2 regions of the Diaphorobacter sp. JS3050 genome follow, and region 1 is predicted to be linked to the other one. Evidence: riboswitches for the same ligand, from Rfam matches in the RefSeq annotation. Region 1 holds a riboswitch; the other holds the start of a gene.
The links. A riboswitch is a leader RNA that binds a small molecule or an ion and turns the genes downstream of it on or off. The one in region 1 is predicted to bind S-adenosylhomocysteine.

Region 1 (12,138 bases):
ACCCGCCAAAGCTCGGTAACGGGATGGTCCGCGGGCAATTGCTGGATCTCGCCCTCCACGCGGCTTTGCGGCTCGTATTCCACGACCACGCGCGCCCCGCGCAGCACATCGGGGTGCAGTTCCGTTTTGCCGGGGCAGTCGCCGCCCACGGCATTCAGGTGCATGCCGGGTTCCACCATCGCGGGAGTGAGGATGGTGGCGCGGCTCTTGTCGGCGGTGACCGTGGTCACGATGTCCGCGCCGCGCACGGCCTCGGCCGTGCTGGCGGCGCGCTCCACGGTGAGGCCATCGACGTGCGCCAGGTTGCGCACCAGCTTGTCGGTGGCGGCGGGGTCGGTGTCGTACACCCGCAGTTCGCGGATGCCCAGCAACGCGTGGAAGGCCAGGGCCTGGAACTCCGCCTGCGCCCCGTTGCCGATCAGCGCCATGCGGCGGCTGCCGGGTCGTGCAAGCGCCTGCGCCGCCAGCGCCGACGTGGCAGCGGTGCGCAGCGCCGTGGTCAGCGTCAGCTCCGACAGCAGCAGCGGATAGCCGGTACGGACCTCCGCCAGCACGCCGAAGGCCATCACTGTGGGCAGTCCGCTGGCAGGGTTGCCGGGATGGCCGTTCACATACTTGAAGCTGTAGAGCGCATCGTCAGCCACGGGCATCAGCTCAATCACGCCGCGCGGGCTGTGGCTGGCCGTGCGGGCGGACTTGTCAAAAGACTCCCAGCGCAGGAAGTCGGAGCGAAGCTCGGCCGCCAGCTCGGTCATGCAGCGTGCGGCGCCCCGTTCATGCACAAAGGCAGCAAGGGTCGACAAGTCAATGAGGCGTGTCATGGTGTCGGTCCAACGTGTTTCCCCATTGTGGACAGGCCCTGCGCTTGGTGCCAGCCTGCAAACTGCTCAATAAGCGCAAAAAACTGGCGTTTCGCCAGCAACCCGTGGCACTATGCGCAACATGGACGACGTCGACCGCGAGATCATTGCCCTGCTGCGTGCGGATGCCCGCATGCCGGTGGCGGCGCTCGCCGCACGTCTGCGCGTGGCCCGCGGCACCGTTCAGAACCGCCTGCGCCGGCTGGAGGAAGAGGGCGTCATCGTCGGCTACACCGTGCGGCTGCGCCCCGAGTCGGAGCCCCACCGGATCCGCGCCTGGATGAGTATTGCAGTGGAAGGGAACGCGGCGCCTGACGTGATTCGCGCCCTGCGTGGAGAGCCGCTGGTCGGCGCGCTGCACAGTACCAACGGCCGCTGGGACATCGTGGCCGAACTGCACGCGCAGAGCCTGGAGGAATTCGACCTGGCGCTCACGCGCATTCGGCTCACGCCGGGCATCGCGCGCACCGAAACCAGCATCCTGCTGTCCACGTACAAGCTGTGATCGACCCGCCCGAGCGGGCGGTGCTTCACTGCATCGACGAGACGTACGCCACCAGCGACTCGATGTCGGCGTCCGTGAGGAGCTTGGTGTTGGGCGTCATGATCGAATGGGCGCGCGTGTTTGGGCCGTCGCGGTAACGCTTGAGAGTGCTGCGCAGGTAGTCGGTCTGCTGGCCGGCAATGCGTGCGATCTGGTCGTTGCCCCGGCCCATGTCGCCATGGCAGCGAAAACAGTTCTTGCCGAAGATCTCCTGCCCCTTGGCCAGCAGCGCTGCGTCCGCCACGGGTTTGGGAGTGACGGGCTGCGCGGCGTAGAAGAGCACCATGCCGATCTTCTCGTCGCTGTTCATCGCGCGGATCATGCCTTCCATGAACTCGTAGCGGCGGCGCCCGTCTGCGAACTGCCGCACCTGCTCCAACAGATAGGCCGGGTTCTGGCCCGCGAGGTTGGGTACCGAGGGTTTGGTGCTGTTGCCTCCGTCGCCATGGCAGTTGGCGCACACCGCCGAGACCTTGCGGCCCACCTTGTAGAGCTCGTCGGCCAGCTTGGGGTCCGCCATGGCTTGCTGCAAGCGCGTGTCGATGTCCACCTTGCTGCGGCCGGCCTGGGCCATCGCCGCGGGTTGCCACGCCAGCCCGGCGAACAACGCCAGCGCCAGCATTGCGGGAATGCGCCTTGCCATGGTGTAACCCTTTTTGTGAAAAGGGTCATTTTAGAAGGCGAGTTGTGAAGCCCCGGTGGCGTTTTGGTAGTGCAACGCGCACCTGGACGGTCGATGTCAGCGATCGTTGATGGCAAGCAAGGATTGCGCAAGTTCTGCAAACCCTGCCCCGCGCTCGCCCTGCGTCACATAGCGCGGCAGATGCTGCAGTTGGGGCACGAAACGCGCAATATTGGCCACACCCACGCTGTGCGGGAAGTGCGCAAACATGAGCTGGTCATTGGTGGAGTCACCGATGTAGACCCAGCGCTCCAGCTCGGCGTCCAGATCGCGCCCGAACAGCTCGCGCACGATCCATCGCGCACCCTCCAGCTTGTTGTGCGCGCCAAACCAGCCGTTGATGTGGATGCTGCTCACGGTGGCGTTCATGCCCGCGGCATGCATCAGGGCGACAGCCTGGTCGATGGCCGCCTGGGGCAGGTGCGTGAATTCACTGTGGTCGATGGCGATGTCCGTCTCGCGCCCCGGCGAGTCGGTGGCGCGCCGGGCGCCGGGCACGGCGGCTTCAATCTCGGCCAGCACCTGTTGCATGCGCGCGAAGTTGGAGGCGCGCGTGGCGGCGTCCTGTTGATACAACTTTAATAGCTGCTCGCGCTTATCGCACGGGGACTGTAGGCCATTTGGGGCAAAATTTCGGGACGCCCGCAGCAGCGCCACCGCACCGTTCTCAGCAACGATGCTGTCCACCGGCCAGGCAGCGGCAAAAGGCTCGCTCCAGCCCACCGGCCGGCCCGTGATCGGAATGACGTGCAGCCCTGAGGCTTTCAGGTCGGCCAGCGCCTGCAGGGCATCGGCGGTGATGGCGCCATCGGTGGTCAGGGTGTCGTCGATGTCGGTGAGCACGCCGGTGATGCACGTGCGCGCCAACTCGTCCCATGAGGCAAGAGGGTGCATGGCGGATGGGGGTCGCGTCAACTGTTCTGCAACGCCAACCCCGCATGCTCCCGCAGCGGATGGAAGTGAATCTTCGGGAACCGCTCCTGCGCCAGCCGTACGTCATATGGGCTCGTGCACAGATAGGCCAGCGTGTCCGCCGCATCGCGCGCCATGCGCATGGGGTAGGCGTTCTCGAACTCGCGCAGTTCGGCCGGCGTGTCGGCGGTGATCCAGCGGGCTCCCGTGTACTGGCAGGCTTCCAGACGGATGTCGCAGTCGTATTCGGTGTTCAGACGGTGCTGCACCACTTCGAACTGCAGCTGGCCCACGGCACCCAGCAGCATGTTGCCGCCGGCCTCGGGCTTGAAGACCTGGATGGCGCCTTCCTCGCCCAGTTGCATCAGGCCCTGCTGCAGTTGCTTGGTGCGCAGCGGGTTCTTCAGCACCACGGTCATGAACATTTCGGGGGCGAAGAACGGCAGGCCGGTGAACTGCAGGTTGGCACCGTCGGTGATGGTGTCGCCCAGCTGCACGCCGCCGTGCGTGGTGAAGCCGATGATGTCGCCGGCGTAGGCCTCTTCCACCGCCTCGCGGCGCTGGCTCATGAAGGTGACCACGCTGGTGGGGCGCAGTTCCTTGGCGGTGCGCTGCACCTTGAGCTTCATGCCGGGCGTGTACTTGCCGCTGGCCACGCGCACGAAGGCGATGCGGTCGCGGTGGTTGGCGTCCATGTTGGCCTGCACCTTGAACACCACGCCCGAAAAGCCTTTGTCTTCGGGCAGGATGGTCTTCTCGACGGTCTGCTTGTTGACGACGAGCGAGCTCTTGCGCGGGCCGGGCGGGGGCGACATGTCCACCACCGCATCCAGCACTTCCATCACACCGAAGTTGTTCACGCCCGAGCCGAAGAACACCGGTGTGAGCTTGCCAGCCAGGAAGGCTTCATGGTCCCAGGGCGCCGAGGCACCTTGCGCCAGCTCCATGCTTTCCAGTGCGTCGTCAAAGGCCTGACCGAAGCGCGCGCGCAGCTTGTCGGCATCGGCCAGCGGAATGACCTCGAAGTCCTGCGGGCGCTTTTCGCTGCCGGGGGCGAACACCGTCATGGTCTGCGTGCGCAGGTTGATGATGCCGCCGAAGCTCTTGCCCTGGCCCACGGGCCAGGTGATGGGGCAGCAGGGCATGCCCAGCTCACGCTCCACCTCGTCGAGGATGTCCAGCGGGTCGCGCACCTCGCGGTCCATCTTGTTGACGAAGGTGATGATGGGCGTGTCGCGCTGGCGGCAGACCTCGATCAGGCGGCGCGTCTGCGCCTCCACGCCGTTGGCCGCGTCGATCACCATCAGGGCCGAATCGACGGCCGTGAGCACGCGGTAGGTGTCTTCCGAGAAGTCCTTGTGGCCCGGCGTGTCCAGCAGGTTGATGACATGGTCGCGGTAGCTCATCTGCATCACGCTCGACGCCACCGAGATGCCGCGCTGCTTCTCGATCTCCATCCAGTCGGACGTGGCGTGGCGGCTGGCCTTGCGGCCCTTCACGGCGCCGGCGATCTGGATGGCGCCGGAGAACAGCAGCAGCTTTTCCGTCAGCGTGGTCTTGCCGGCGTCGGGGTGGGAGATGATGGCAAAAGTCCGGCGGCGCCGGGTTTCTGGGGCGTACGACACAGTGATTCTGGGTGAGGGCCGCGCGGTACGCTGCGGCCGGTGCGAGAAGAGGCGGGCGCACCCTGCGGGAGCGCCCTGGCATTGGGCGGGGATTCTACGGCGCAGCGCGTGGTGCGGGGGCGCCGGTATAATCTTGCACTTTCCGAGGAGCGTTGCAGCGTCCCCAGCACGGCGGGGCGCGAGGCTCGGAAGTCATACCCAGCAACGACGCTCACCCACGCCTTGCGGTGCGGTGAGCCCCATCCCCCAGGCGCGGTTTTTTCAGATACCCATCAAGGAAACCACCATGAGCGCTGTTCTCAAGTCCCCAGCCGACTCCGCGATTGCCGATATCTCCCTGGCCGACTGGGGCCGCAAGGAAATCCGCATTGCCGAGACCGAGATGCCCGGCCTGATGGCCATCCGCGAGGAATTCGCGGCCAAGCAGCCCCTGAAGGGCGCACGCATCACCGGCTCGCTGCACATGACCATCCAGACGGCCGTGCTGATCGAGACCCTCAAGGCCCTGGGCGCCGACGTGCGCTGGGCCTCGTGCAACATCTTCTCCACCCAGGACCACGCCGCCGCCGCGATTGCCGCCACCGGCACGCCGGTGTTCGCCATCAAGGGCGAGACCCTGGTGGACTACTGGGACTACACCCACCGCATCTTCGACTTCGGTCCCAAGGGCAGCGAGGGCGAAGGCCCGAACATGATCCTGGACGACGGCGGCGACGCCACGCTGCTGATGCACCTGGGCAAGCGCGCCGAGAAGGACGCCTCCGTGCTGGCCAACCCCGGCAGCGAGGAAGAGCGCATCCTGTACGCCGCCATCAAGGCCAAGCTGGCCGAGGACAGCACCTGGTACAGCCGCAAGAGCGCCCAGATCATCGGCGTGACCGAAGAGACCACCACCGGCGTGCACCGCCTCAAGGAAATGTCGGCCAAGGGCACGCTACTGTTCCGTGCGATCAACGTGAACGATTCGGTGACCAAGAGCAAGTTCGACAACCTGTACGGCTGCCGCGAGTCGCTGGTGGACGGCATCAAGCGCGCCACCGACGTGATGATCGCCGGCAAGGTGGCCGTGGTGGCGGGCTATGGCGACGTGGGCAAGGGCTCGGCCCAGGCGCTGCGCGCCCTGAGCGCCCAGGTGTGGGTGACCGAGATCGACCCCATCAATGCCCTGCAGGCCGCTATGGAAGGCTTCAAGGTCGTGACCATGGAGTGGGCCGCCGACAAGGCCGACATCTTCGTCACCACCACGGGCAACCGCGACGTCATTACCTTCGAGCACATGAAGGCGATGAAGGACCAGGCCATCGTCTGCAACATCGGCCACTTCGATAACGAGATCCAGGTCGCCAAGCTCGAAGAGCACTGCCAGTGGGAAGAAATAAAGCCCCAGGTCGACCATGTGATCTTCCCGGACGGCAAGCGCATCATCCTGCTGGCCAAGGGCCGCCTGGTGAACCTGGGCTGCGGCACGGGCCACCCCAGCTTCGTGATGTCCAACTCGTTCGCCAACCAGACGATCGCGCAGATCGAGTTGTTCACCCACCCCGAGGGCTACGACGTGGGCAAGGTCTACGTGCTGCCCAAGCACCTCGACGAGAAGGTGGCGCGCCTGCACCTGAAGAAGGTGGGCGCCATGCTGACCGAGCTGAGCGACGAGCAGGCCGCCTACATCGGCGTGCCGAAGCAGGGCCCCTACAAGCCCGACACCTACCGCTATTGATTGTTAAAAAGCATAGCTGCTTGCGCTTGCCAGTAGTCGTTTTCAGCATGAAAAATTGCTGAAATTGGCTCGCTGCAAGCGCTGCCAGCTATCGATATGAGAGGATAGCGCGATGCGCGCGGACGTATTTCTGGTGGAAGGCGGCTACGCGGCCACCCGGTCGCAGGCCCAGCGGTTGATTGCCGCCGGCGTGCAGTGGCGCCTGGCGCCCACGCTGCCGTGGCAGAAGGTGGCCAAGAACGGCGACGACATTCCTGCGGGGGTCGAGGTGCAGCTGCTGGACGCTGCGGAGGCCAAGTACCTCTCGCGCGGCGGCCTCAAGCTTGAAGGCGCGCTGGCGGCCACGGGCATGCAAGTGGCTGGCCTGCGCTGCCTGGACGTGGGGCAGAGCACCGGCGGTTTCACCGACTGCCTGCTGGCACATGGCGCTGCCCAGGTGATTGGCGTGGACGTGGGTCATGGTCAGTTGCACGAGCGGCTGCGCGCCGACCCGCGCGTGGTGTGTGTGGAGGGCCTGAATGCCCGTGCCCTCACGCCCGAGGCGCTGCACGACGCCTGCGATGTGGCGCTGTCCGAAGTCATCGAGGACGCGGAAGACAACGACACCCAGCCCCAGGCCCCCTACGCCTGGATGCGCAACGGCGGCATGGTGGACGATGAGTACGACGACAGCGACGACGCCAAGGAGCATGAGATCGAGAGCTTCAAGGCCGAGCGCGCCGCCAAGGCCAAGGCACGCGCCGAGGGCTCTTTGCCCGTGCAGCGCCGCCGCCGTCCCGAGTGCGAGGGTGTGGATATCACCCCAGCGTTCGATCTCGTCACCGGCGACCTGTCCTTCATCTCGCTCACGCTGGTGCTGCCTGCGCTGGTGCCCCTGCTGAAAGAGCAGGGCCAGCTGCTGATGCTGGTCAAACCGCAGTTTGAGTTGCAGCCCGGCCAAGTGGGCAAGGGCGGCATCGTGCGCGACCCGCAGCTGTATCCGCAGATCGAGCAGCGCATCCGCGACTGCTGCACGGAGCTGGGGCTGCACGTGGTGGCCTGGATCGATAGCCCCATCGAGGGGGGCGACGGCAATCGCGAGTTCTTCATCCATGCAAGGAGGAAGGCATGAGCCTTTCCACGGCCTTTCCGGTCAGCTTTGAATTCTTTCCGCCCAAGACGCCCGAAGGCGCCGACAAGCTGCGCGCCGTGCGCCAGCAGCTGTATGCGCGCCGGCCCGAGTTCTGCTCCGTCACCTACGGCGCGGGGGGCTCCACGCAGGCGGGCACCTTCGGCACGGTGCGCGAAATCCTCGCCGAGGGCGTGAGCGCGGCCTCGCACTTCTCGTGCATCGGCGCCACCAAGGACGGCGTGCGCGCGCAGCTCGCCGAGCTGAAAGCCATGGGCGTGAAGCGCCTGGTTGCGCTGCGCGGCGACCTGCCCAGTGGCTATGGCATCGGGGGCGAGTTCCATTACGCGAGCGATCTGGTGGCGTTCATCCGCGCCGAGACGGGGCGCGACTTCCACATCGAGGTGGCTGCCTACCCCGAGGTCCATCCCCAGGCCCGTTCGTCGGATGCCGACCTGCAGGCCTTTGCCACCAAGGTGCGCGCGGGCGCCGACTCGGCCATCACACAGTACTTCTTCAATGCCGACGCCTACCTGCGCTTCGTGCAGGACGTGCGCCGCCTGGGGCTGGACGTGCCCGTGGTGCCGGGCATCATGCCGATCATGGGCGCGTCGCAGCTGCTGCGCTTTTCGGACGCCTGCGGCGCCGAGATCCCGCGCTGGATCCGCCTGCGCCTGCAGGGCTATGGTGACGATGTGGCGAGCATTCGCGCCTTCGGCCTGGATGTCGTCACGCACCTGTGCGAGCAACTGCGCCGCGAGGGCGTGCCGGGCCTGCACTTCTACACCATGAACCAGAGCGCGGCCACGTTGGAAATCTGCGACCGCCTGGGGCTCTGAAGCGGCGGGGGTGGGTAATATCGGCAGCTTTTTCCCGTCCTCTTCCTCCTTCCCCTGCGCGTTTGCGGTATGAGTCCCGTCATTGCCTTCCTGCTGTTCACCACGCTGTCGCTTGCGATGGCATCGCCCGCGTCGGCGCAGACGCGCTATTCCTGCCGCGACGAGCAGGGCGCCGTCTACACCCTGGCGCGCCCGTGCCCGAAAGGCATGGTGACCAGCGCCGTCTCGGCGGGGCCGGTGGAGCCGCGTGCAGAGCCCCGCAGCTACGCGCCCACCCCGTCCCGGCGCAGCAGTGCGATGCGCGAGGTGCCGGAATACGAGAGCTACATGAGCGGGCGCTGCCGCACGCTGCAAAACAGCATCCGCGGGGCATCGGCCAACGGCTCCAGCTACGACGTCATCGCAGGCATGCAGCGCGAATACCGGCGCGACTGCAGCGACGAGGAGAGCGATGCCGCCTCGCGCTACTACCGCGAGCGCCGCGAGGCACGCAGCCAGCGCCGCACAGAGCGCGAGCGCGAGGAACAAGCCCAACTGGCGCAGGAGGAGCAGGAAAGCCGCAAGGCGCTGCAATGCGCGGAGTCCAAACGCATCCTGGCCGCCAAGAGAGCGCGCACCGACCTGACACCGGGTGAACGCAATGATCTGCGCCGTTTTGAGACCAACGTCATCACCCGCTGCGGCGACTTCTGACCCTTTTCATCCCGGCCGCATGGGACGGTGGTTGGCCGGCGTGCTGTTGGCGGCCGTGCTGGCGGGTTGCGCGGCGCCACCCGCCGATGCGCCCCCTGTAATAGCACATGGCCCGTCGCAGGCACTGCCGGGACCGGCGGGCGCGCAGGCGGACAGCCCACCCGACTCCGGTGTATCGGCCCCGCCGCGGGCTCGCAAGGAGGGCAGGGTGCGCTCGGCACCGTCTTCTCCGCGTGAAGCCGATACCGCCATCGAGCGCGGCCGCGAAGACGAGGAAGAAAGCGGCGTGCTGCTCGGGCGCGGGCTGGCCTCCTGGTACGGCGGCAGCCTGCATGGCCGGCGCACGGCCAGCGGCGAGCGTTTTGACTGTGGGGAACTCACCGCCGCGCACCGCACGCTGCCTTTCGGGGCGCGGGTGTGCGTGCGCAGCCTGGTCAACGGCAAGGTGGTGGTGGTGCGCGTCAATGATCGCGGACCGTTCGCGCCAGGCCGGGTCATCGATCTGAGCCAGGCCGCGGCGCAGGAACTGGGCATGGTGGGCTTGGGCATCAAGCCCGTGGAGATCTGGCACATGGGGCCGGACGACGACAGCTGCCCCGAAGATCTGCCGGAGCTGGACCCGTCGTCCACGCCCGCAGCCTCGCCGGCCGCTGCTCCAGCGGGCGCCGCGCAAGCGCGCACAAATCAGGGCGCAGCGCGCACTACTCCCCGCAAGAGCCGGGCCCGGCGGCGCTAAACCACGGCGTCCCAGGGATCGTGCGGGCGCCGCTGGCCGGGGGCTTAACCCACCTCCAGCGTGTGGGACGCGTTGCGGTCCTGGGCCAGCAGTTGTGCCATCTGCGGCAACGCCTCGCGCAGCACGCCCTGCAGCGTGAAGGGAGGGTTGACCACGAACATGCCGCTGGCCGGCAGGCCGGGCCGGCGCGCGCCTTCGCCGGCCGCAGGGGAGGCCAGTTTGCTGGATTTCACGGTCAGCGTCGCATGCAGCCAGGGCTTGCCCGCCTTCTGGGCCAGCGTCTTGAGCCGGCGCGGCAGATCGTGCGCCTCCGCCCGCGGAATGATGGGGTACCAGACGGCATACACGCCGGTCGCAAAGCGCTTCAGCGCATCCTGCAACAGCGCCTGCACGCGCAGGTAGTCGCTCTTGATTTCATAGCTGGGATCGCACAGTACAAGCGCGCGGCGGGCCGGTGGGGGGATGAATTTCTTGACACCCTCAAAACCGTCCTCCTGCAGCACGGCCACCTGCCTGCCTGCTTCAAGCTGGGCTATGTTGCCTGCGAGGGAGCGGGCGTCGGTGGGGTGCAGCTCGAACAGTTTGAGCTTGTCCTGGGCGCGCAAGAGGCGCTGCGTGATGAAGGGCGAGCCGGGGTAGACGCGCGTGGCATCGCCCTGGTTGAAGGCGCGCACCATGTCCACGTAGTCCTGCAGCGCGGGTGCCAGGGCGGGAGGAGCCGCTGGCGGCACGAGGCGCAGGATGCCGTCCGCGGATTCGGCGCTGGTGGAGGCATAGTCTCCGTCGAGCCGGTACAGGCCCGCGCCGGCGTGGGTGTCCAGAACGGTCAGGGCCGCGTCTTTCTGTAGAAGGTGTTGCAAGGTGGCAATGAGCACCGTGTGCTTGAGCACATCGGCGTGGTTGCCTGCGTGGAAGGCGTGGCGGTAACTGAACATGCACCCAATGGTAACCAGCGCCATCGCGGGCACAATGCGGGTCCGCCTGGTACGGGAAGTGATGTTTTTGGCAGACAGGATGCGCTTTGTTGCGCGTCGGCCTGGCTGCCTGGCGCATCATGGCGTCCGCTGCGGCGTGCCGCGGTGCTTCCTCCGCTTCCTCGTTAGACTTCGCTGCCCTCGCTGATCCGCATCCCTTGTCCGCAACGCACTCCATGTCTTCGCTCCCCCCCCGCTTCACGCCCGCCAGCGTCGCGCACCACGTCGACGCCCTCCCGGCGGGCACCCGGTTGGGAGAGTTCGAGATCGTGGCGCTGCTGGGCGTGGGTGGCTTCGGCATGGTGTACCAGGCGTTCGACCATTCCCTGCTGCGTTTCGTCGCGATCAAGGAATACATGCCTGCCGCCCTGGCGGGCCGCGCGGACGGGCATTCGCTCTGGGTGCGTTCCTCGTCGGACGAGCAGTCTTTCCAGGCGGGCCTGGCCTCGTTCGTGGACGAGGCGCGCCTGCTGGCGCAGTTCGACCATCCCTCGCTGGTGAAGGTCTTCCGGTTCTGGGAAGCCAATCACACGGCCTACATGGTCATGCCCCTGTACAGCGGCTTGACCCTCAAGCAGGCGCGCGCGCACATGCGCACGCCGCCCCCCGAGGAATGGCTGCGCAAGGTGTTGTGGTCGGTCACCAGCGCGTTGCGGGTGCTGCACGATGGACAGACGCTGCACCGCGACATCTCGCCGGACAACATCTTCCTGCAGGACCATGGCCCACCAGTGCTGCTGGACCTCGGCGCCGCGCGGCATGCGATCAGCGACCGGGACCAGAAGCACACGGCCGTGCTCAAAGTCAACTACGCGCCCATAGAGCAGTACACGGACGCGGCATCGCACCTGCACCAAGGGCCGTGGAGCGACCTGTATTCGCTGGGCGCCGTCGTGCATGGCTGCCTGTGCAACGACACGCCGCTGCCCGCTACTCTGCGTGCCATACGTGACCGCATGGTGTCGTTCTCCCGCGTAGCACGCACGGTGCGCAAGCAGTTCGGCGTGGAATACTCGCGTCCGTTCGTCGATGCGGTGTCGCAATGCCTGGCGCTGCAGCCGCAAGACCGTCCGCAATCGATCGACGCGTTCCTGCAGACGATGGGCATGACGGCGGCGCCCGCGGGACTGGACGGGTTCGACTTCCGTGCCGAACTGGGCTCCATCTGGGTGGAGCCCTCGAGCAAGGATGCGCAGGGCGTGGCAGTCCCGATGATCGACCTCACGGCGATGTCGCAGCCGCAGGATTCCCGGCCGCAGGCCGCCACCGTTGTGGCGGCGTCGGCTAGCGCGCCGGCAGACCTCATGGTGTCAACCGTGGAGCCTGCGACCGTGTTTGCGGAAACGGTTGCCGATGCGGGCGACACGCAGGCCTTCGCAGATACGCGCGAGATGCCGCAACATGACGCGCCGACCGGTACACGCCACCCGACGCGCGCGCGCGCACCC
Region 2 (12,138 bases), 670 kb from region 1:
CACGGTGGATTCGTCATGCCAGAAGGGCTTGCTGCCCGCCCCTTCGGATTGCCCCGTGTCCAGCTCGAAGCGTGTGCTCAGGCGGAAGTTGGCCTTGAGGCCACCGCCCAGGTCTTCCGTGCCGGCCACCGCCAGATGGCTGCGCTGGATCGTCCCCAGCTTGCGGGTCTTGTCGTAGTCACGAAAGACGCCGGTGTCCAGATAGCCGCTGATGGTCACTTGCGACTGCGCGGTGGCCGGCAGGGCGAGGGCGGCGAGGGTGGCAAAACTGAGAGGCAGGGATTGGGACATGCGCATCCTGGGGAGACTCCTTGTGTGATGAAACGCCCTGCCGCTCCCTCGCGGGGAAGGCATGGGCGTGGCGCTGCCGCAGGCAGCAGGGAGAGCGATGAAACTGGCCATCGCAGGAATGGCCAGCGCGATGACGCGCCCGGCAGACGGTTCGGGATTCCAGGTGGCCACAGGGACTGCGGCCCGCCCGAACAAAAGGGCGCATGCAGGCCGCCAAGGGCAGTCTGCACGGCCGATTATAAAAATGGGGTGCGCGCGCGCCATCCGCGATGTCCCGTATGCGCGTGCGCCGGGGCCGGGAAGGGCAGGCAAAGAAAAAGGCGGCCCGCAGGCCGCCTTGCGCACGGAGCGGGCCGTTTCAGGGGTACAGGCCGCGCATCTCGCGCGCATGCAGGATGCGCTTGCAGGCCACGATGAAGGTCGCCGTGCGCAGCGTGACTTTGTTCTCCTGCGCCACCTGCCACACGCCCGCGAAGGCCTCTTTCATGATGCGCACCAGGCGGGCGTTGATCTCGTCCTCGGTCCAGAAAAAGCTGGAGAAGTCCTGCACCCACTCGAAGTAGCTGACCGTCACGCCGCCGGCGTTGGAGATCACGTCGGGCAGCACCAGTACGCCCTTGTCGTTGAGGATGTCGTCGGCCTCGGGGGTGGTGGGGCCGTTGGCGCCCTCGATCACCATCTTGGCCTGGATCCGTCCCGCGTTGTCCTTGGTGATCTGGCTCTCCAGCGCTGCGGGGATCAGGATGTCGCAGGCCACGCCCCAGAAGGCGTCGTTGGCCATGGGCTCGGCACCGGCGAATCCGCCCACGCCGCCGGTTCGCTGCACGTGCGCCAGCAGCGCCGGCACGTCCAGACCCTTGTCGTTGTGGATGCTGCCGGTGTGGTCCTGCACCGCCACCACCTTGGCGCCGGCCTCGGCAAACAGCTTGCCGGCCGTGCCACCCACGTTGCCAAAGCCCTGCACGGCCACGCGCGCACCCTCGATGGCCATGCCGGTCAGGCGCGCGGCCTCCACGCCCACGGTGAACACGCCGCGGCCCGTGGCCTCCACGCGGCCCAGCGAGCCACCCAGGTCCACGGGCTTGCCCGTGACCACGCCGGTGGCGGTGGTGCCCACGTTCATGGAATAGGTGTCCATCATCCAGGCCATGACCTGGGCGTTGGTGTTCACGTCCGGCGCGGGAATGTCCTTGGAGGGGCCGATGATGATGCCGATCTCGCTGGTGTAGCGGCGCGTCAGGCGCTCCAGCTCGGCCTTCGACAGGGTCTTGGGGTCGACGCGGATGCCGCCCTTGGCGCCACCGTAGGGCACGTTCACGGCCGCGTTCTTGATGCTCATCCAGGCCGACAGGGCCATGACTTCGGACAGGGTCACGTCCTGGTGAAAGCGCACACCGCCCTTGCCCGGGCCTCGGCTGACGTTGTGCTGCACGCGGTAGCCCTCGAAGTGGGCGATGGTGCCGTTGTCCAGCTCAATGGGCACATCCACGATCAGCGCACGCTTGGGGCGCTTCAGCGTCTCCACCCAGCGCGCCAGGCTGCCCAGGTAAGGGGTGACGCGGTCGATTTGCTGCAGATACACCCCCCAGGGGCCGAGGTGGTTGGGGTCCAGATAGGACGGCAGCGCGTGGGTGGGAAGGGGTGGGTTGGGGGTGTTGGACATGCGGAATTCCTTGGGGAATGTCTACCAAGCGAAGCACTTTATGCCTGTCGCCCAGGGCTGTCCAACGCCGCCATGTTTCCATCTAATGCATTCGATGCATAACCTTGCCATGCCCGCGCCATGGTGAAATTTGCTCCTTTAAAAGGAGCTGTTGGCGCTTGTCATGCAAGCGCTAGAGCCCTATTTGACTGTGAAATTTTCCAGCGCGGGGTCGCCCGGTGGGTAGCGCAGTTCCAACCGCTGCAGCACGCCGCGCAGCACGCTGGCGATCATCAGATTGCGGTGCGTCTTGGAGTCGGCGGGCACGATGGTCCACGGCGCCCACGGGGTGTGCGTCGCGGGCAGGAAGGCCTCATAGGCGCGCTGGTAGGCGTCCCACTGCTCGCGCACCTGGATGTCGCCCATGTCGAACTTCCAGTGTTTGGTGGGGTCGTCCAGGCGCTCCTGCAGGCGCTGGCGCTGCTCGTCCTTGCTGATGTGCAGCATGAACTTCATGACCACCGTGCCCGTTTCGGCCAGCAGCCGCTCGAAGTCGTTGATGTGCGCATAGCGCTGGCGCTGCTGCTCGGGCGTGATCCAGCCGTTCACCACGGGCACCAGCACGTCCTCGTAATGGCTGCGGTTGAACACGGTGAGTTCGCCCGCACCGGGCACCTGGCGGTGGATGCGCCACAGGTAGTCGTGCGCGCGCTCGAACTCGGTGGGCGCCTTCCAGCCCACGGCATGCACGCCCAGGGCGCTCATGCGGCCGAACACGCCACGCACGGTGCCGTCCTTGCCGGCGGTGTCCATGCCCTGCAGCACCACCAGCAGCTTGTAGCGGCGGTCGGCGTACAGCAGGTCCTGCAGCGCGTCCAGCTCCAGCGCCAGCTCGTCCACGCGGGCTCTGTCCTGGGCCTTGTCGCCGCACGAGAAAGGCTTGGCGCCCGGGTCAAAGTCCTTCAGGCGCAAAGAGTTGCCGCCGTCGTCATCGCCATGCTTGCCGTTCTTGTTTTTGCCATTGCCGGTGCCATTGCCTTCCACGGCGAAGTCGCGTGGATGCCACTGGCGCCACAGCTTGGCCAGGCTGTTGTCTGCGATGTCGAAGGGCTGCTGCAGCGGCTGCTGATCGGACATGGGCGCTCCTTGAAGGGGGTGACGGGGGTCTGAAAAGTGACAAACAGATGTCTGTCGCCCTATTGTGGCGCCAGGCCGGGCAGCGCGGCCCCGCAGCGGTGCGGGTAAACCAGGCTACCTATACTTCGGCGCATGAGTGCAACAACACATGCCGTCGGCCTGCAGGGGCCATGGCGTCGGGTGCTTTTTGTCACCCTTTATGAAGCCATCGCCATCGCTGTCTCCAGCCTGCTGTTCATGGCCATTGGCCAGAGTGCGGGCGCGTCGGGCGCGATGGCCGTGGTGGCTTCCACGCTGGCCATTGTCTGGAACCTGGCATTCAACCTGCTGTTCGAGCGCTGGGAGGCGCGCCAGAGCGTCAAGGGCCGGTCGGTGCTGCGCCGCGTGGTGCACGCCGTGGGTTTTGAGGGCGGGCTGGCGCTGGTGCTGATCCCGCTGATGGCCTGGTGGTTCAACGTCAGCCTGTGGCAGGCCACGGTGCTCGAGGCCGGGCTGCTGCTGTTTTTTCTGGTCTATACCTACACGTTCAACTGGGCGTTTGACCGCGTCTTCGGCCTGCCGGCATCGGCGCAGGCCCGGCCTGCTGCACCGCCTGCGGGCGCAGCGGGCGTGACAAGCGCTACTTGATTCATAGCTGCAGGCGCCTGCCAAATAAGCGCTGGAGCCGTTTTTGGCACTTTTTCGACGGGGCTTGCCCGGTGCCGGGCGCGCCGGCCGCGTCAGCCGACCAGGGCCACGCCGGGCAGGCCCCAGTGGTGCAGCAGCTCGCGCAGGATGAGCAGGCGCGCGGCGCTGGCGCCATCGACAGGCAGCGCGTCTTGCGACGCCGGGCGGCCGCCGGCGCGGGCGGCCAGGCGGTTGAATAGCTGCTCGACGGCGGCTATGCCCAGCCAGTCGCCAGCCGCTGTGCTTGCAGCCTCCGCGGTGCCAGGCCTGGTCGCCAGCGCGCTCAGCGCATGCACGTGCGGGTCGCGCGTGGCCAGCTGCAGTGCCGCGGGGAAACGGGCGCGGGCGGGCATGACGGCGTCCTCGATCGCCTCGATGGCCTGCTCAATCTGCAGCAGCGTGGGCGGGTTGCCACGCCGCCACCCCGCCGCCAGCTGCTCCGTGCCGACGGGCATGGTCAGGCTGGGGGCGTCCTTGTCCCCCGGCTCTGGCAGAACGAGCGTGGACTGCGCGTTGATCTGCAGCAGCCAGCGGTCGCGGGCGCCGGCCGGGCCGATGGCGCAGGGCAGCAATTGACTTGCGTAGCCTGTCACTCGAAGCGGAAGGCCGAGATGTCCACCGCCATCACGCGGTCGGTGAACACCTTGGCGCCGCGGCTGTCGCCGGCCGCGCCCGCCACCACATGCAGCGGCAGCAGGTGCTCCTCGGCGCGCGGCGGGTGCGACTGCCGCGCGCTGGGGCCGGCAGCAGTGTCCCAGGCGGCCAGGCGGGCGTTGCGCTCGGGCGCGGGCAGGGCCACGGTCTCGCCCAGCCAGCGGTCGAACGCTTCGCCGATGGCGGTGGAACGCGGGTCGCCGTAGCCGCGCATGTTGTGGTAGCTCATGCCGCTGCCGATGATCAGCACGCCCTCGCCGCGCAGGGGCTCCAGCGCCTGGCCCAGGCGGATGTGATCGGCGGCATCCAGGCTTTGCAGCAGCGACAGCTGCAGCACGGGCACGTCGGCATCAGGGAAGGCGACCTTCAGCGGGATGAAGGTGCCGTGGTCGTAGCCGCGCTCGCCGTCATACCCCGGGGCAAAGCCCGCGCCGGCCAGCAGGCTGCCCACACGTTCGGCCAGTGCGGGCGCACCAGGCGCGGGGTAGGTCAGCTCGTAGGTGTGCGCCGGAAACCCGTAGTAGTCAAACAGCATGCCGGGTTGCTCTGCCGTGCTCATGCTGGGCTGCGGCGCCAGCCAGTGCGCGGTCACCAGCACGATGGCTTTGGACCGGGCGGGGAGGCTGGCGGGAATGCTGCGCAGCCAGGCGGCGGTCTTGTCCCAGGCGTCGGGCGGGTTCCAGTCCATGAAAAAGCACGGCCCCGCGCCGTGCGGGATGAACAGCGTGGGCATGCGGGCGGTGGTGGTGTGGGCGTTTGTCATGGGCAGCAGTTTGAGCCTGGAGGCGAGATTTTCAAAGCCTGTTGCTGCAACACAGTCATTACCCGGGTGATCGAATGCGGCGCGTTGCCCGCAGTGCCAGCGTCGTCACTGCTACCTTGATCGCCACACCGCAGGGGCGCCTGCGGTGCCGTGGCGGGCTGCTTATTTGCTGCCGCTGAAGATAAAGCCAGCGGTTTGCGATGGCAGCAAGCCCATGGCGATCAGCTTGCCGCTTTCGTAGTAGCCCACGCCAGAGACCGTGGCGCCGTTGCCCAGCGTGCAACTGGCACCCGAGAAGGTGATGCGCAGATCAAAAATATTTTTGCCGCTGGCGCGGGGCGTGACGGAGCCGCTGGCGCTGCAGCCCAGTGTTGTCGGATAGCTGACAGCACCGGACGCGCTGATGGTGACTGCCAGCCACTGCACCGGCGCGCCCGTTCCCACACCGTACCCGCGGTAGGTGCCGGCCAGCGCCGACAGCGAGGTGGGTTGGTCATAGAAGGTGGAGTAAGTGGCCGAAAAGCTGTTTCCGTCGGACAGCCGCAGATCAAGCCGGTTTTTGGCCGTGTAGGTGCCGCTGTAGGAGCCTTGGCTTACCGAATTGGACAAGAGGTTGAACTCGCGCCCAGACCCCGTCAACGCACCGTTCGATGACGTGGTTTTGCCCTGCAGGGCACCGTAGAGGGTGCTGCCGCTGGTATAGACGCCCCAGGTGTCACCGTTTTCCAGCACGGCCACGGCAACGTCATAGCCTGCCGCCGATTTGCCCATCCAGAACCCTTCCGCGCTGGTCGCGGCAGGTGGTGGTGCAGGAGTAGGTGTAGCAGTGGAAGCGTCGTCGCTGCCACCGCCCCCGCAGGCGGTCAAAAGTGTTGCTGCTACCAAAACCGAATACCCTGCAAGTCGAAACTTCGTTGTCATGGTTACCCTCTGTTGTGTTGTGGGGGCAGGGCACAGCGCACCGCCCCGTCGCGCAATGTAGCGTAAATAGTCGTAAATGGACTATTCCAATTTGGGATAAAGCATGCGCGGGTGTCAATCACCGTCTATCACCCGCGTTACCAGACCCTTCGGGATGGCCTGGCTGCCTTGCGAAAGCAAGCGGGTCTCTCGCAGGTGCAGCTGGCGCAGAGGCTGGGGGTGGGGCAGTCATTCGTATCGAAGATAGAGCGTGGCGAAAGTTATGTGGACGTGATGCTCTTCGTAGATTGGTGCCGCGCTTGCGATGCCCCCAGTGCAGGGCTGGAACTTGACCGGCTGACAAGCAGCTGAGCCGCGTCTGGCGGTGCGCCTGACCCTGTTGTGCAACGCGAGAAGGCAAATCAGTAAAATCCGCCGTTTCCCAAGGAGCGTTGCAGCGGGCGTGTCACTGCCCGTCAGGCTTGGGCATCTGCACAATCAACGACGCTCGCCTGCCGCATCTCCACAGCCACAGGTGAGCCATGTCTGATATTTCCGTCCTCCCTCCCATGAAACTTTCCGGCCTGGAGCCGGTTTTTATTGGTGAGGGCAGTTTGTTCGTCAACGTGGGCGAGCGCACCAACGTCACCGGCTCCAAGGCGTTCGCGCGCATGATCCTGAACGACCAGTACGAGCAGGCACTGTCGGTGGCGCGTCAGCAGGTGGAAAACGGCGCGCAGATCATCGACGTGAACATGGACGAGGCCATGCTGGACAGCAAGGCCGCGATGGTGCGCTTCCTGAACCTCATCGCCTCCGAGCCCGACATCGCCCGGGTGCCGGTGATGGTGGACAGCTCCAAGTGGGAGGTCATCGAGGCCGGCCTGCGCTGCCTGCAGGGCAAGGGCATCGTCAACTCCATCAGCATGAAGGAGGGCGTGGAGGAGTTCAAGCGCCAGGCCAAGCTGATCCGCCGCTACGGCGCGGCTGCCGTGGTCATGGCCTTCGACGAGAAGGGCCAGGCCGACACCTTCGCACGCAAGACCGAGATCTGCGAGCGCGCCTACCGCATCCTGGTGGACGAGGTGGGCATGGCGCCCGAGGACATCATCTTCGACCCCAACATCTTCGCCATCGCCACGGGCATCGAAGAGCACGCCAACTACGCCGTGGACTTCATCGAGGCCGTGCGCTGGATCAAGCAGCATCTGCCGGGCGCCAAGGTGTCGGGCGGCGTGTCCAACGTGTCGTTCAGCTTCCGCGGCAACGAGCCGGTGCGCGAGGCGATCCACACCGTGTTCCTGTACCACGCCATCAAGGCCGGCATGGACATGGGCATCGTCAACGCGGGCATGGTCGGCGTCTACGACGACCTCGACCCCGAGCTGCGCGAGCGTGTGGAAGACGTGGTGTTGAACCGCCGCCCCGACGCGGCCGAACGCCTGCTGGAGATCGCCGAGGCCGCCAAGGGTGCCGCCAAGGACGACAGCAAGAAGCTGGAGTGGCGCGGCACGCCCGAGCACCCGAAAACCGTGGGTGAGCGCCTGTCGCACGCGCTGGTGCACGGCATCACCGACTTCATCGTCGAAGACACCGAGGAGGCCTACCAGCAGATCGTGGTGCAAGGCGGCGGCCGCCCGCTGCACGTGATCGAAGGTCCGCTGATGGACGGCATGAACATCGTGGGCGACCTGTTCGGCGCGGGCAAGATGTTCCTGCCGCAGGTGGTCAAGAGCGCCCGCGTGATGAAGCAGGCCGTGGCCCACCTGATCCCTTACATCGAGGAAGAAAAGCGCCAGCAGGAAGCCGCCGGCCTGGACGTGTCCAGCAAGGGCAAGATCGTCATCGCCACCGTGAAGGGCGACGTGCATGACATCGGCAAGAACATCGTGACCGTCGTCCTGCAGTGCAACAACTTCGAGGTCATCAACATGGGCGTGATGGTGCCCTGCCATGAAATCCTGGCGCGCGCCAAGGCCGAAGGCGCGGACATCATCGGCCTGTCGGGCCTGATCACGCCCAGCCTGGAAGAGATGCAGTACGTGGCCGGCGAGATGGACAAGGACGAGTACTTCCGCATCAAGAAGATTCCATTGCTGATCGGCGGCGCCACCTGCTCGCGCGTGCACACGGCCGTCAAGATCGCGCCGCAGTACCAGGGCCCCGTGGTCTACGTGCCCGATGCCTCGCGCAGCGTGAGCGTGGCGCAGAGCCTGCTGGGCGAGCAAAAGGACAGCTACCTGGCGGAGGTGCAGGCCGACTACGACCATGTGCGCCACCTGCATGCCAACAAGAAGAAGACGCCGGTGTGGCCGCTGGCGCAGTGCCGCGCCAACAAGACGCGCATCGACTGGGCGCATTACCAGCCGCCGGCGCCCAAGTTCATCGGCCGGCGCGTGATCAAGAACATCGACCTGGCCGAGCTGGTGCCCTTCATCGACTGGGCACCGTACTTCCAGACCTGGGACCTGGCCGGCAAGTACCCCGACATCCTGCAGGACGAGGTGGTGGGCGAGGAAGCCACGCGCGTCTTCCGCGACGCACAGGCCATGCTCAAGAAGATCGTGGAGGGCCGCTGGCTCACGGCCCACGCCGTGGTGGGCTTCTGGCCCGCCAACACCGTGCGCGATGACGACATCGAGCTGTATGCCGATGCCGCGCGCGACAAGGTCGTGCTCACCTGGTACGGCCTGCGCCAGCAGGCCGAGAAGCAGCCCGACGCCGAGGGCCGCATGCGCCCCAGTCGCTGCCTGGCCGACTTCATCGCGCCTCGCCCGGAGGGTGGCGCACCCACGCAGGCCGACCACATTGGCGCGTTTGCCGTCACTGCCGGCATCGGCGTGGATGCCAAGGTGGCCGAGTTCATGGCCGACCACGACGACTACAGCGCCATCACCCTCAAGGCCCTGGCCGATCGCCTGGCCGAGGCCGGTGCCGAATGGCTGCACCACCGCGTGCGCACCGACTGGTGGGGCTACCAGGCGGGCGAGCGGCTGTCCAACGACGAACTGATCGCCGAGAAGTACGTGGGCATCCGCCCCGCGCCGGGCTACCCCGCATGCCCCGATCACCGGGTGAAGAAGCCGCTGTTTGCATTGCTGGGCACGGCCGACGTGGGCATGGACATTACCGACAGCTACGCCATGACGCCCGCGGCCAGTGTGAGCGGCTTTTACTTCAGCCACCCCGAGAGCACCTACTTCAGCGTCGGCAAGATCGACGATGCGCAGGTGCAGGACATGGCCCAGCGCAGCGGAGTGCCCCTGGCCGAGGTGGAGCGCGCGCTTGCGCCGAATCTGGGTCTATAGCGCCTGGTCGGCACAGGCCATGCCAAGATCGACCCATGAACCTGCGCCTGCTGACACACCACACTGCACCCCTGCTGCTGGCGGCCTGGATGCCGCTGGTTGCCTGGGCGAACCCGTCCTGGCTGACGGCTGATGGGCGCCCCCTGCCGGCTGCGCATGAAGCGGTGCGCTGGCTCAACGAAGCCGCAGCCGATGGGCTGGAGCCGGCCGACTATGGCGCGCAGCACCTGAGTGATGCGCTGGCGGCCGCAGCCGCCCGCGGCCTGGATGCCGCCTGCGCCGTGGCGCTCGACCAGGAGCTGACGCAGGCCGTGGAGCGCTACCTGTATGAGCTGCACGGCGGGCGCATCGATCCGGCACGGCTCAACGAGCGCTACGACCACTCCCGCCGCCCCCAGCCCGACCTGCGCGCCGCGCTGCAGACCGCGCTGGCCGACGGCCAGATCCAGCAGGCGCGGGACGCGGCCATCCCTCGCGTGCCCATGTACCCGGCGCTGCGCGCACTGCTGGCGCAGTACCGCGCGATGGGCGCTCACCCTGCCTGGGCGCAGCCGTTGCCCGCGCTGCCGGGCCGCAAGCTCACGCCGGGCCAGCCCTGGGAGGGCCTGGGCGTGCTGGCCGAGCGGCTGGTGGCGCTGGGCGACCTGCCGCCGCAGCCCACGGGCGAGCCGCCCGCAGCGTCCGCGCCAGCGCAATATACCCCCGCATTGGTCGAGGCCGTCACGGCCTTCCAGCGCCGCCACGGGCTGGAGGCGGACGGGGTGCTGGGCGCGACCACGCTGGCGGCGCTGAATGTGCCCCCGGCCGCACGCGCCGAGCAGATCGCGCTGCAGATGGAGCGTCTGCGCTGGACGCCCGTGCTGCAGGGCCCGCGCATGATCGCCGTGAACGTGCCCGAATACCGCCTGCGCGCCTATGAGTACGCGGGCGGCAGGATCACGCTGCGCCTGTCCATGGCGGTCATCGTCGGCAAGGCGCTGGATACGCGCACGCCGCTGTTCGATGAGGACATGCAGTCCATCGAATTCAGTCCGTACTGGAACATCCCGCCGTCCATCGCCCGCGGCGAAACCGTGCCGCGCCTGCGCCGCGACCCGGGCTACCTGGCCCGGCAGGGCATGGAGTTCGTCAGCGCGGCGGGGGTGAGCACCGACGCCACACCCGAGATGCTGGGCGCCGTGCTGGCAGGCCAGGCGCGCATACGCCAGCGCCCGGGGCCGCTGAACGCGCTGGGCGATATCAAGTTCGTGCTGCCCAACAACGACAACATCTACCTGCACCACACCTCGGCGCCCACGCTGTTCGGCCGCAGCCGGCGCGACCTGAGCCACGGCTGCGTGCGTGTCGAGGAGCCGGTGGCGCTCGCCCAGTTCGTGTTGCAGGACGATCCCACCTGGACCGTGGAGCGCATCCGTGCGGCCATGGCGCAGCCCAAGCCCGTGTTCGTACGGCTGCCGCATCCGGTGCCGGTCATCATCACGCACATCACCGTGGTGGTGCAGGACGGCCGTCCGCACTTCTATGGCGACCTGTACGGCCATGACCGCAAGCTCGCCAGCCTGCTGCGCCAGCATTCGGCAAAACCCTACGATGCGGTCCGCGCGGGTAGTGCTGCCGGGGTGATCGGTCCAAAATAGCGCGTTTTTTCGCTTTTTCGAGGTTTTTCGCGCATGGCTCCACCGCACAACCCCCACCGCCGTCTATTCCTGGGGCGCGGCGCCGCCGTCGCACACGCCGCTGCGGCCGCGGTGCTGCTGCCCAAGGCGGCGTTGGCGTCGCTCAGCGAAGCGCAGGACCTTGCGCGGCGCCTGGCCTTCAACCACCTGCACACCCATGAGCGGCTGGCGCTGGTCTACGCCCAGGGCGAACAATTCGTTCCCGCGGCGCTGCCCACGCTCAACCACTTCCTGCGCGACCACTACAGCGGCGACGTCGGCGTGATGGACCCGGACCTGTTCCACCTGCTGCACCGCGTGCGGCAGACGCTGCAGACGCAGCAGCCGTTCGAGGTGATCTCCGGCTACCGCAGCCCCCACACCAACGAGACGCTGCGCACCACGCGCGGCGGCGGTGTGGCGCGGCGCAGCCTGCACATGGACGGCAAGGCCATCGACGTGCGCCTGCCCGGCGTGTCCCTGAGCGACCTGCGCGACGCCGCCATCTCCCTGCGGGCGGGCGGCGTGGGCTACTACGCCCGGGAGCAGTTCGTGCACATCGACACCGGACGTGTGCGCAGCTGGTAAGCCTCTGCGCCGCAAGAGAACCAAGGCCCCGCATGCGGGGCCTTTTTCATGTCTGAGGAAGGGCGCTAGCTACACCGGGTCGCCCGGCGCCGCCATCTCCAGCTGCATCATGATCATGTTGACCAGCGTGTGCACCGTGGGCCGGCCGGTCTCGATGACGTAGTGCGCGGCCTCGCGGTACAGCGGGTCCCGCGCGCGGTAGAGGTCGCGCAGGCGGGCCAGCGGGTCGTCCACCTGCAGCAGGGGACGCGTGCGGTCGTGCTTGATGCGCTTGAAGATCTCGTCGGGCGAAGCGCGCAGGTACATCACATGGGGAAAGCTGCGGCGCAGCGTGGCGCGGTTGTCCTCGCGCAGCACGGCGCCGCCGCCGGTGGACAGCACCATGCCGCCGGGCTGGGCGGCCAGCTCGGCCAGCAGCGCAGCCTCGTGGTCGCGAAAGGCCACTTCGCCATGCTGGTCGAAATAGTCGCGGATGCTGGTGCCCAGCCACTGCTCCAGCCGCTGGTCCAGGTCCACGAAGGGAAGCCCCAGACG

Region 2: another riboswitch for S-adenosylhomocysteine. It lies ahead of metH (methionine synthase); the one in region 1 lies ahead of ahcY (adenosylhomocysteinase).

Annotation. Positions count from the first base shown of each region.
Region 1 is NZ_CP053553.1:863,910-876,047, forward strand. It holds gene HND92_RS04295 (ornithine cyclodeaminase) at 1-821, opposite strand, end outside; gene HND92_RS04300 (Lrp/AsnC family transcriptional regulator) at 934-1,365, shown strand; gene HND92_RS04305 (c-type cytochrome) at 1,391-2,047, opposite strand; gene HND92_RS04310 (HAD-IIB family hydrolase) at 2,144-2,980, opposite strand; gene HND92_RS04315 (peptide chain release factor 3) at 2,998-4,623, opposite strand; S-adenosyl-L-homocysteine riboswitch at 4,762-4,843, shown strand; gene ahcY (adenosylhomocysteinase) at 4,910-6,340, shown strand; gene HND92_RS04325 (TlyA family RNA methyltransferase) at 6,453-7,451, shown strand; gene metF (methylenetetrahydrofolate reductase [NAD(P)H]) at 7,448-8,287, shown strand; gene HND92_RS04335 (DUF4124 domain-containing protein) at 8,357-8,980, shown strand; gene HND92_RS04340 (septal ring lytic transglycosylase RlpA family protein) at 9,000-9,716, shown strand; gene HND92_RS04345 (23S rRNA (adenine(2030)-N(6))-methyltransferase RlmJ) at 9,761-10,651, opposite strand; gene HND92_RS04350 (serine/threonine-protein kinase) at 10,867-12,138, shown strand, end outside.
Region 2 is NZ_CP053553.1:190,607-202,744, forward strand. It holds gene HND92_RS00825 (porin) at 1-297, opposite strand, end outside; gene HND92_RS00830 (Glu/Leu/Phe/Val dehydrogenase) at 650-1,954, opposite strand; gene HND92_RS00835 (PPK2 family polyphosphate kinase) at 2,135-3,070, opposite strand; gene HND92_RS00840 (PACE efflux transporter) at 3,203-3,697, shown strand; gene HND92_RS00845 (hypothetical protein) at 3,790-4,329, opposite strand; gene HND92_RS00850 (class III extradiol ring-cleavage dioxygenase) at 4,326-5,153, opposite strand; gene HND92_RS00855 (hypothetical protein) at 5,316-6,074, opposite strand; gene HND92_RS00860 (helix-turn-helix domain-containing protein) at 6,186-6,425, shown strand; S-adenosyl-L-homocysteine riboswitch at 6,492-6,570, shown strand; gene metH (methionine synthase) at 6,623-9,361, shown strand; gene HND92_RS00870 (murein L,D-transpeptidase) at 9,397-10,998, shown strand; gene HND92_RS00875 (DUF882 domain-containing protein) at 11,032-11,604, shown strand; gene HND92_RS00880 (shikimate kinase) at 11,674-12,138, opposite strand, start outside.